3 regions of the Clostridium sp. MF28 genome follow, and region 2 is predicted to be linked to each of the others. Evidence: riboswitches for the same ligand, from Rfam matches in the RefSeq annotation. Region 2 holds a riboswitch; each other region holds the start of a gene.

Evidence for each region. A riboswitch is a leader RNA that binds a small molecule or an ion and turns the genes downstream of it on or off. The one in region 2 is predicted to bind cyclic di-GMP.
Region 1: linked by a shared signal. The riboswitch ahead of AXY43_RS07320 (methyl-accepting chemotaxis protein) and the one ahead of AXY43_RS17760 (response regulator) in region 2 are both predicted to bind cyclic di-GMP.
Region 3: linked by a shared signal. The riboswitch ahead of AXY43_RS19380 (acyltransferase) and the one ahead of AXY43_RS17760 (response regulator) in region 2 are both predicted to bind cyclic di-GMP.

What each region holds. Positions count from the first base shown of each region.
Region 1 is NZ_CP014331.1:1,633,652-1,636,873, forward strand. Features, by position in the region: gene AXY43_RS07320 (methyl-accepting chemotaxis protein) at 1-1,177, opposite strand, end outside; cyclic di-GMP riboswitch class II at 1,262-1,345, opposite strand; gene AXY43_RS07325 (hypothetical protein) at 1,876-3,222, shown strand, end outside.
Region 2 is NZ_CP014331.1:4,027,053-4,030,274, reverse strand. Features, by position in the region: gene AXY43_RS17770 (DUF3284 domain-containing protein) at 1-263, shown strand, start outside; gene AXY43_RS17765 (hypothetical protein) at 641-898, opposite strand; gene AXY43_RS17760 (response regulator) at 1,211-1,576, opposite strand; cyclic di-GMP riboswitch class I at 1,612-1,697, opposite strand; gene AXY43_RS17755 (MATE family efflux transporter) at 2,303-3,222, opposite strand, start outside.
Region 3 is NZ_CP014331.1:4,429,208-4,432,429, forward strand. Features, by position in the region: gene AXY43_RS19375 (metallophosphoesterase family protein) at 1-639, shown strand, start outside; cyclic di-GMP riboswitch class I at 921-1,011, shown strand; gene AXY43_RS19380 (acyltransferase) at 1,355-2,089, shown strand; gene AXY43_RS19385 (methyl-accepting chemotaxis protein) at 2,125-3,222, shown strand, end outside.

The DNA of each region.
Region 1 (3,222 bases), 2.4 Mb from region 2:
TAATTTGTGAAGTTATTTGAAGTATAGATTCCGATAATACATTTATTTTCTCCACAGCTTTAGCTTTTTCAACGGATTGCTTCAATTTAATACCTGTTTCTTTAAACACTTTTTCAGTTTCCTTTTGATTATTTTTTGAAGTTCCCATAATATTTTTAGCTTTTTCACTTACTTGATTTGATTTCTCTTCAATGTATTGTGATTTTTCAGCTATAGAATTAACTATAATTCCTATTTCCTTTGAAGTTCTTGACATCTCTTCTGCAGATACTGCACTCTCTTCTATACTCGCTGAAATTTCTTCTGTAATTGCTGAAACTTCTTCAACATCATTATTTAGATGCTTCACTTTATCATTTACTGTATCATTAACAGTATTCATATCTTTAGATACAATTGCTACATCGTTTATCAGAGCTTTTAAAGAATTCTGAACCTTATCTATTGATATAGCTATATCCTCAATCTCATCCTTTGTTCTTATATTTATATTACTAGTTAAATCACCATCACTCATTTTACCTAAAACACTTTGTATTTTTACAATATTATTACTTAATTTCTTAGAATATAAATAAATCATAACAAAAGCTAAAATACTCACAATAACTATTGTTAGAATTGTTGCATTTAGCAACGCACTTCTCATGCCTTCAAACATACTTGAGTCTACATCTACTCCAGCAATAGCTATAACCTTTCCTTCTGAATTTTTAATTGGTGCATAAGCAGAAATAAAAGTCCCATACTCATCTGTAAACGATTCATTTGTTACTACAACTTTATCATTAAAAGCTTCCTTCATGCCGCTATCCATAGTATAATCTTCTAAAAATTCAGATGCATCTACTGAAACATCAACTAAAAACTTAGCCTGTGTTCCTTGAACTCTTTCAAGTGTATAAAAATTCCTTGCAACGCTTTTTGATTTAGCCAAACTCATTGAATTTAATATATCTTGATATTCTACACTGTCATCTGATTGTTCTTTTATAAGCTTTTCAAGCTTGTCTCCATCAATAGAAACAGTTAAATCTGAAATACATTGAGTAACTGTTTGCCTAAGTTCCTTTTTAAATTTTTCAAACATAATCAGATTTACTGAAACTAAGATTATAGCTATAGATGATAAAATAACCAACATCATTCTTAATATTTTCTTCCCAAATTTACTCATACTCCACCCCTAAAAATATTGTTCTTTATATAATTTTTATAAATAATAAAGGCCAATTTAAACTAATCAAAAAAGAACTTATTAGTTTAAATTGGTCGACTGCACAGATAGCTCGAAATTCTTAAAATATCCACATAAAAAGAATTCTTCATAGCTCTCAATTACTATATTTCATTAATAATTGTCATTTTTTTAATATATATGTCATGTTATCATATAGATATTAAAAAATCAATAATTTAAATATATTGGTTAGCTGTCCAAATATTTAAATTTCCAAAAAATAGTTTAAACGTATTCTAAAGCTCATAATTTTTAACTGAACATCTTCAAAATACAAAAATAAACTAACGAAAATCCAAATTGTAGTTTCCATTGGTTTCATGATGGAGGCGAAATGCTACCTTTAAAATCCAACACTGAATTTAATCTCATTTTAATCCTCAATATATTACATATTAATGCCTTTGTTTATAAAATCAACTTATCTTTATTTCACTACAATAATCGCATTTCAATTTGAATTAGCCATTACTTATATCCTTGCATTTCATAACTTTTTTTATTTCTGCACTGGCATTGTATCTAATTTTATTTGGTCAGTTACAATCCTGTCTGTTATGGCACCCACTTTAAACATTCAGCATATAATAATAAATAACAAATGAAAAGAATCAAAGAAAAAAGGGAGTAGCAAAATGCATAAAGATTATAATTATTGTAATTGTGATAAGAACAATGAAAAAAAAGTTAAGGAATTCATTAATTCATTAGAGCATCAAGGTTGTATAGTTCAAGAAGGAGAATTAAAATATGTAGATATTTTAAAATATTGCAGCGAAGGTTTAGTCAATACTGCTTTGGGAAATAATGCAGGTGCTCCATATGCTCTTGCTCTAGTCCCACCTTCTCCTAATCAAGAGTCTTCTATAGAATTTATAGAAGAAGGAGTTCCCTACAAATTACGTCCTGATGAGGCTATTGTTTTAATCGGAAAAACACCACCTAAAGCATATTACTACAGTTTCAGAAGTTTTCTTTTCTTTGCCAAAAACAAAATAGGAAAAGATTATAGTGATAATACTACTGTAGGTAATAATCAAACCGGAAAATACCATATAATATTTGGCAGCCTAGGTGATACTATTAATAACTATAATATTAACACTGAAAATACACCTGATGGAACACTAGGATATCCCTATGATAGTTCTACAATTATTATTACAACTGCTGACCAATATATTAACCACCAAGTGCGGAAGGCTTTAATTAATTCTGGATTTAGTTCCGATATCATGAATAATGATAATATACCAGAGGGTCTTGTCAACTTAGGACTTGAAAGAGGTAAGGATACCTTTGCAATACTCATGAGAGCATCAATATGGGAAAATAGAGACATTGGACAAGAGTATTTAGATAATTTGGACAAATACTGGCATGTACTTCGAATTACACCTAAAAAGCCAATTAAAAACAACCATTCTTGGCCAGTACCTACACTTAAAATCCGTGAAACATGCAAAACAGAATTTAATCTACTACCACATGCTAGAGATGATTTAAATTATTTAAGGTATAAGATTCTTGAAAAATATTATAGTAATGACTATGAAGCTATAGATCTTAAAACTAATATTTGGGTTATGGAAAGCTTTGAAGGAATTCTAATGGATGTGAATGTACTAGGCGAAAGTAGAGATGCCTTGTACCTCCGAACAAACAATTTCGAATTAACATCTGATGATGATTTTGTAATCACCTACGGAGTTAATCACACCCAAACTGGAAAAGCAGTTTACTATAATTCTAGTTTCTATGGTGCTAAAAAACTTAACGGTGTTAGTGTTATTTACTCGCCTGATTGTGAAGGATCAGCAAATGAATTTTTTCCTAAAGATTGCGAAGTATCAAATAATTATTATGTGTATAAAATGGCCAGAAAAGGTTGTGGCGATTGTGTAGCTATTATCCCTTATAGTACAGGAAATCCAAAAGGGGCATGCTACGGAGTTAATAACTATCAAGAAGCATTTATAGCC
Region 2 (3,222 bases):
GATTTAGGGTTGAAATAACTGCATTTGAAAGAGATAAAATCTACGAAATAACTGCTAGAAATAGAAGAGAATCCTTTATAACTAGATATCAACTTATTCCTATTTCTGAAAATGAGACTAAACTCATTTTTACTGAGATAGAAAGTGATAGAAACATATTTGGAAAAATAAATTCTGCATTAACTTCTTTACTTTTAGGTAAACGTCAACCTGATGAATTTAATACTTTTATAAAGAACTTAGAAAAATCATTAGCTTCCTAATCAACATATTTTAATCTTTCATATAGAAAGCATTGTCATTAATAAATTGTTTCTAATAAAAACTACTTTAACTTTTAATGACAATGCTTTTTATAATTCATATATTCTCCACTTTTATACTAAGTGAATTAGGAATAAAAAAACTTTATTAAGCTGCAGTATCTATTTACAAATTATCAGTGTGCCTAAAATACACATAAAAATAAGATAGGACTAGTTTTATCACATAGCCTATCTCGAAAACTTGTTGATATTGTAATATCTATTTTATATATTTATTTACTAATCTAATCTCCAGTTTTTACTTAGAAATTGCTTTTCTATACATTATAGATATAAATTTATTTCCGCTTTTATTTATTCATGTATTTGAATTATTATATTTCTTCTATTGCCAACAGTCTAGGGTTACTCCCCTCTTGTATTTTAATATATACTTTTGCCATCTTCATTTGTAAATCTTTTATTACTGTTTTTACTCTACATATAAAATAATAATCTTCAATTCCATTTGTAATTACTGCAACCGGATTGAACTTCCATCCCTTTATGCCATCTAGTGCTTTTCTAAGCATTTGTTTGTCTTCTATTGTAATTTTATCTTTAATTTTTAATTCTTCAATTTCTCTTAACATAAATATCAAACTCCCTTCCTATGAATATACTATTATTTTTTCTTGTCAGTTCTTTGTCAAACATCTTAATCATTTCTTAATATATTGTTAAAAAAAAATAACTAATAAATTAATAGTATTAAACGATATAAATCTGTCCCAATAAACTCAAAATATTAGGCAGCATGTGAGCTAATTTAACCGAAAAAAACTAGTATGCTCTATACTAGTTTTTTCAAATCTTTTGCATTACATAATAAAAAATCACACTCTTATTTATAAACAATGTGATACGTTAGCGTGATATTTACCTTAAATATGTACATTGGGAAATCAGTTTTCCAAAACTCTTCTGACTGATTGTATTAATCTTTCATTTCTAAATGGTTTAACAATGAAATCTTTGGCTCCAGTTTTTATGGCTTTAATAACAATATCGCCTTGTCCCATTGCAGAACATATAATCACCTTCGCATTAGGATTAATCTCCATAATTGATGATAGTGCACTAATTCCATCCATTACAGGCATTGTAATATCCATTAGTATTAAATCAGGATTTAATTGCTTATATTTTTCAATCAACACTTCTCCATTTTCTGCCTCATCAACTACTTGATATCCTTCTTTTTCTAAGGAATTCTTTAAAGTAACTCTCATAAATCTAGCATCATCACAAATTAAAATTTTGTCATTCATTTCATTTTCCTCCTATTCATTTCAAATAGGCAAAGACTTGCAACTGGCTGCCATCCTTTCAAAAGGAAAAGGCCCTCTAGCTTTGCGTCACAGTTTTTCAACTGCTTTGCCAATTTAATATTAAATTTAACATTAAATATATCGTACTTTTAAATAAAAACTTTATTTTGCTTATCTAACGTTTATTGTTAATGTAGTATTGTTAAACTTCCATAGATTATTATCCTAATTAGCATTTATCTACTTTTTATACAATTATTATCGTTACATTTCACTAAGTTTTAAACTTTTCATAATAATTCTTTTTCTTAATATACTCAGCAATAAGCTATATTTTTCACTCCTTAATTGAAGTGCGAAGAATTATCTATTACTATTTAGAATTATTTGATGTTAGCCTTCATATAATTAAAAGAAACCTCTTGAATGTTATTTGTTTCTCATTTAGTTACTCTCCATTCATAATCTTTTTTTATTTTAACCTATTCACTAGCCCCTTCACTTTAGGGGCTATTTTATTTTAAGATAAAGTAATACTTATCTATATCAAAATATGTAAAAAACTAAATCCTCTAACTATATGAATCTACAGTCAGAGGATTTTTAATTAATTATATTCAGAAAAGTCCCTTTAGTACTTAATAAAGCATACTTTCATAACCACTATCTGAATTCTAAATCCACCATTCCACTCATCTTCGCTTAGGCTAAAAAGTTATGTTTAATTTAACTTATCTGTTTATTCATAGAAATTTCTAGTAAACTTTTTCGTCTAATTCCAAGCCATAAGGCAATTCCTATGAGACATGAGAGTCCTTCTGTAGCTGTCATAGCCCAAATAACACCATTAACAGCAAATAGCAAGTTTCCTACAATCAGAATAGGTACAAATAAAACACCCCTCACCGCGGCCATAATATTTGATTTCACACCATCACCTTGAGCTTGAAAAATTCCAGTAAAAAATTCACATAGGGCAGCAAAAACAGTTGAGGAAAGTTGAGCTATAAGGGTTATTTGACCAATGGCAATAACATTAGGATCAATACTGAAGATGCCAATAATCTGTAACCTGAGTGCAAATAGAACTGCTCCTAAAGTTAATGTTAAACCAAGCATATACAATATAGTTTTCTTAACAATTTCCATGAGACGCTTTTGGTTATTTGCAGAGTAAGCAAATGCAATTAGTGGTACAACTCCCATTGCAAAGCCCATACCAATACAATCTACAATTTGGACAACTCTTTGTGCGATTCCAAATCCCGCCACAACACTATCTCCATAAATCATAGAATAATTATTGAATAGCAGGCTTATGATAACAAAAAATCCACTCATTAATAAAGCTGAAACTCCAACCTTAAAAATCTCACCATAAATTTCTTTACTTGGTTTAAAGTCCTTAATTGACAAGCTCTGAACAGTACTCTTCTTTTGCAAATAATATATAAAATACAAAACGGAAACTATATTACCACAAACAGAGGCTAGTGCTGATCCCATAACATTCATATTTAGAACGAAAATGAAAAAGGGATTAAGTATTATATTAATAATAATACCTGCTATGGTACCAGTCATAGAAATAGTGGATGCACCCTCTGCACGTACAGCTGCGTCAAGCGCCATATTAACAATGATAA
Region 3 (3,222 bases), 400 kb from region 2:
GATGAACATAATATGATGACGAAAGAAGAAATGATGAATTTATATATGAGCTTTAAACATAATCTGAGTCAAGTGGGGTATAAAACTTTTGATAGGATAGGTAATTATAATCTTCTTGTAGAAAGTTCAAAAGATAAAACGCCTAAATTTAATATATATATGATAGATTCAGGAAAATACGCTCCTGCCATTATTGGAGGATATGATTGGATAAAACTTACTCAAATATGGTGGTATAAAAGAACAGCGATAAATTTGAAGAAAAAATATAAAAGATTAATACCTGCGCTTATGTTCTTTCATATACCTTTAAAGAAGTTTAAAAAGGCATGTAAGACTGGATTAGTAAATGGTGAAAGGCTTGAAGATGAGAGCTGTGCCAAGATAAATTTATGCTTATTTAACAAAATAGTTAAAATTGGTGATGTGAAAGGTATATTTGTAGGGCATGATCATTTTAATAATTACTGTGCTACTTTAGATGGTGTTAGGCTTGGATATGCTGGATATACTGGATACGGAGGATATGGAGATGACAAAATTCCTCGTGGTGCAAGAGTATTTTTAATTAATGAAGAAAATCCAGCTGATTTTAAAACTTGGACAAGAAGAGAGTTTGATACAGAACTTAAAAAGTAAATTCTATAAAAGAATAATTTTAGGAGATATATTTTCATGAATTGGTATATATGAAATTGAAGAAAATTATTGATTTTTAAATGAATTTATTAGCATGGCGATAAGAAAAATATATATAATATATTTAAATTTATAAATATATTATATTGAATAAATGGTATTATATTGAATTAAACGATTAAATAATATCCATTTTTACAATATTGTAACTTAAATTTAGTGTATATAAGTTGAAAAATGTTGTAAAAGATGTAATAATAGAATAAAAATGAAAAAAATATAATATCAATAGGCACACTTATTGAAAAATAGGGTCGCAAAGCTATGAGTCTAAGGAAAAATTTAATTTTCTATGATTGTCAGGTTGCCAAAATGTATCTATGAATAATAAATTTTATATTTTAATTTTGGTGTCCACAATTATGTAGACACCATTTTTGCGCTCTTAAAACTTACAATAAGAAAGCTATTTTTATTATTTTTTCATGTGCAAAGTATTTGCTGCTAGAGATTCGAAGTTTGAATTATAAATAATATTAAAAGATCAGAAGGGAGTGGAGAAGGCTAATAAAATATAATCATAGTAATTAGTAGCAAAACTAAAATAAGTTGGACAAACAGTTTGACTTAATGTTGCTTATAAAATCGCGTTGAAAGTTTGACTATGAAGGAGGCGAAAAGATTATTTTTTGCGATTTTAATAATCTGAAATGATATGAGTAAAATAGACGAATTATTAAATGAAGTAGAAGTCATAGTAAAACAAGGGATAAATAAAGAGGGCGTAATAGAAATTTTAAATTCTCTAAAATGTTATTTTCCATACGAAATATTAGATGAAATGAAATTATATGGGGACTATTTACCTAAAAATAATGAATTAGAATTTTCAGAAGAAAAAAGATATCTTCATTTTTTATGGGATGTACTAGATAAATCACCTATGTGCTTAATTGCCAATTTTGCTATTCCTTATAGACAGATATTAGCAAAAAAATTATTTAAGTCATGCGGAAAGAATTTTATAGCTGAAGAAAATGTACGTTTCAATGTTCCTGACAATATAGAAATAGGAGATAACGTATTTATGAACAAAGGTGCTTTCCTAGATTCAAAAGGTGGAATAACAATAGGTAACTCAGTAGGAATTGGCGAAGGCGTTACAATTTTTACTCATTCTCATGAGGAGCATGAACATGAATTAAGGACATATGCAAAAGTAGTAATTAAAGATTACGCTAAAATATATTCTAATTCAACTATATTGCCTGGAGTAACAATTGAAAAACAAGGAATAGTAGCAGCTTCTTCTTTAGTCGGTAAAAATGTTGAAAAAAATGAGTTGGTAGCGGGTATACCAGCAAAGGCTATGAGAGAGAGAAAAACATTAGATAGAAATCAGGAAGAATTAAAGCATATATGGTTGCATAACGGTGAATTTCAAGATTAAAAAATTTGTACACCTTAAGGAGGAAATGATTAATCATGAGAATATCATTTAAATCAAAGTTAATGGTAATAATATTGCCGCTAGTAATAGTTGGATTGATATCGCTGACAGGATTTGCATATATTAATTTTAGGAGCATTATAGAAAGCGAATTAGTGAATTCCATGTCATTAAGAACAACAGAAGCAACTGGTCATATTAATACATGGCTGACGAGTAGAATGGCAGAAGTTCAAGAAACAGCTCAAAGCCCAGTGCTTAAACAAGTTTTGGAAAAAAATCCTGGTTTAAATTTAAATAGCACAGATGGATCATTAAACATAATAGATGATTTAAATTTATCAAGATTTAATTTTATTAAAAATACATATCCAGACGAATATGCAGCAGTCCATATACTAAATAGCCTAGAGCCTAGTGAATGGAGTAACGCTGATAGTTTGAATAAGCTACAAGCGAGATTTTATAATGTAAGCAATGGAAAATTTGCAACTGCTAATTGGGCTAAAGGTGCTGCAACAGAAGCTTCAGAAAGATATTCAAAGACAAATGGCGTTCCTTATGATGCAATATTTAAGCCTACATATTCTGAAGCTTATGATAAGAATGTTGTAATGATGGTTGCGTGGAATAAAGATGCACAAGGAAAAGTTACAGCAGGAGCTGCCTCAAGTTTAGCTATTGAAGCAGTAGAAAATCAAGTTAAAAATCTAAAATATGGTCAAAAAGGTTACGGAGTATTATTAGGAAGTGATGGAACTTTTATAGTTCACCCAAATAAAGATTGGGCCATGAAAGAGAAAATAAATACAGTTAACGATTCAGATCTTACTAAACTTAATGAAGCCATTCAAGGTGATAAACCAGGAGTTTTTAAATTTGGAAGTGGATCTGAGAAAAAAATTGCATTCTATGCAAAGGCACCGATTTCTGGTTGGACAGTTATAAATGTTGTTTATGAGGATGAACTTTTTGCTTCATCTAATCATTTGATACTGATTATGATTGGGATAGTTATAGCTATTATCGTAATTTTATCAGCAGCTATATTTACAGCAGCAACTAAGTTGATCAAACCTTTAGTACGCCTTAATGAGTTCGCGGAAGTTATATCTACTGGAGACTTAAGTGGT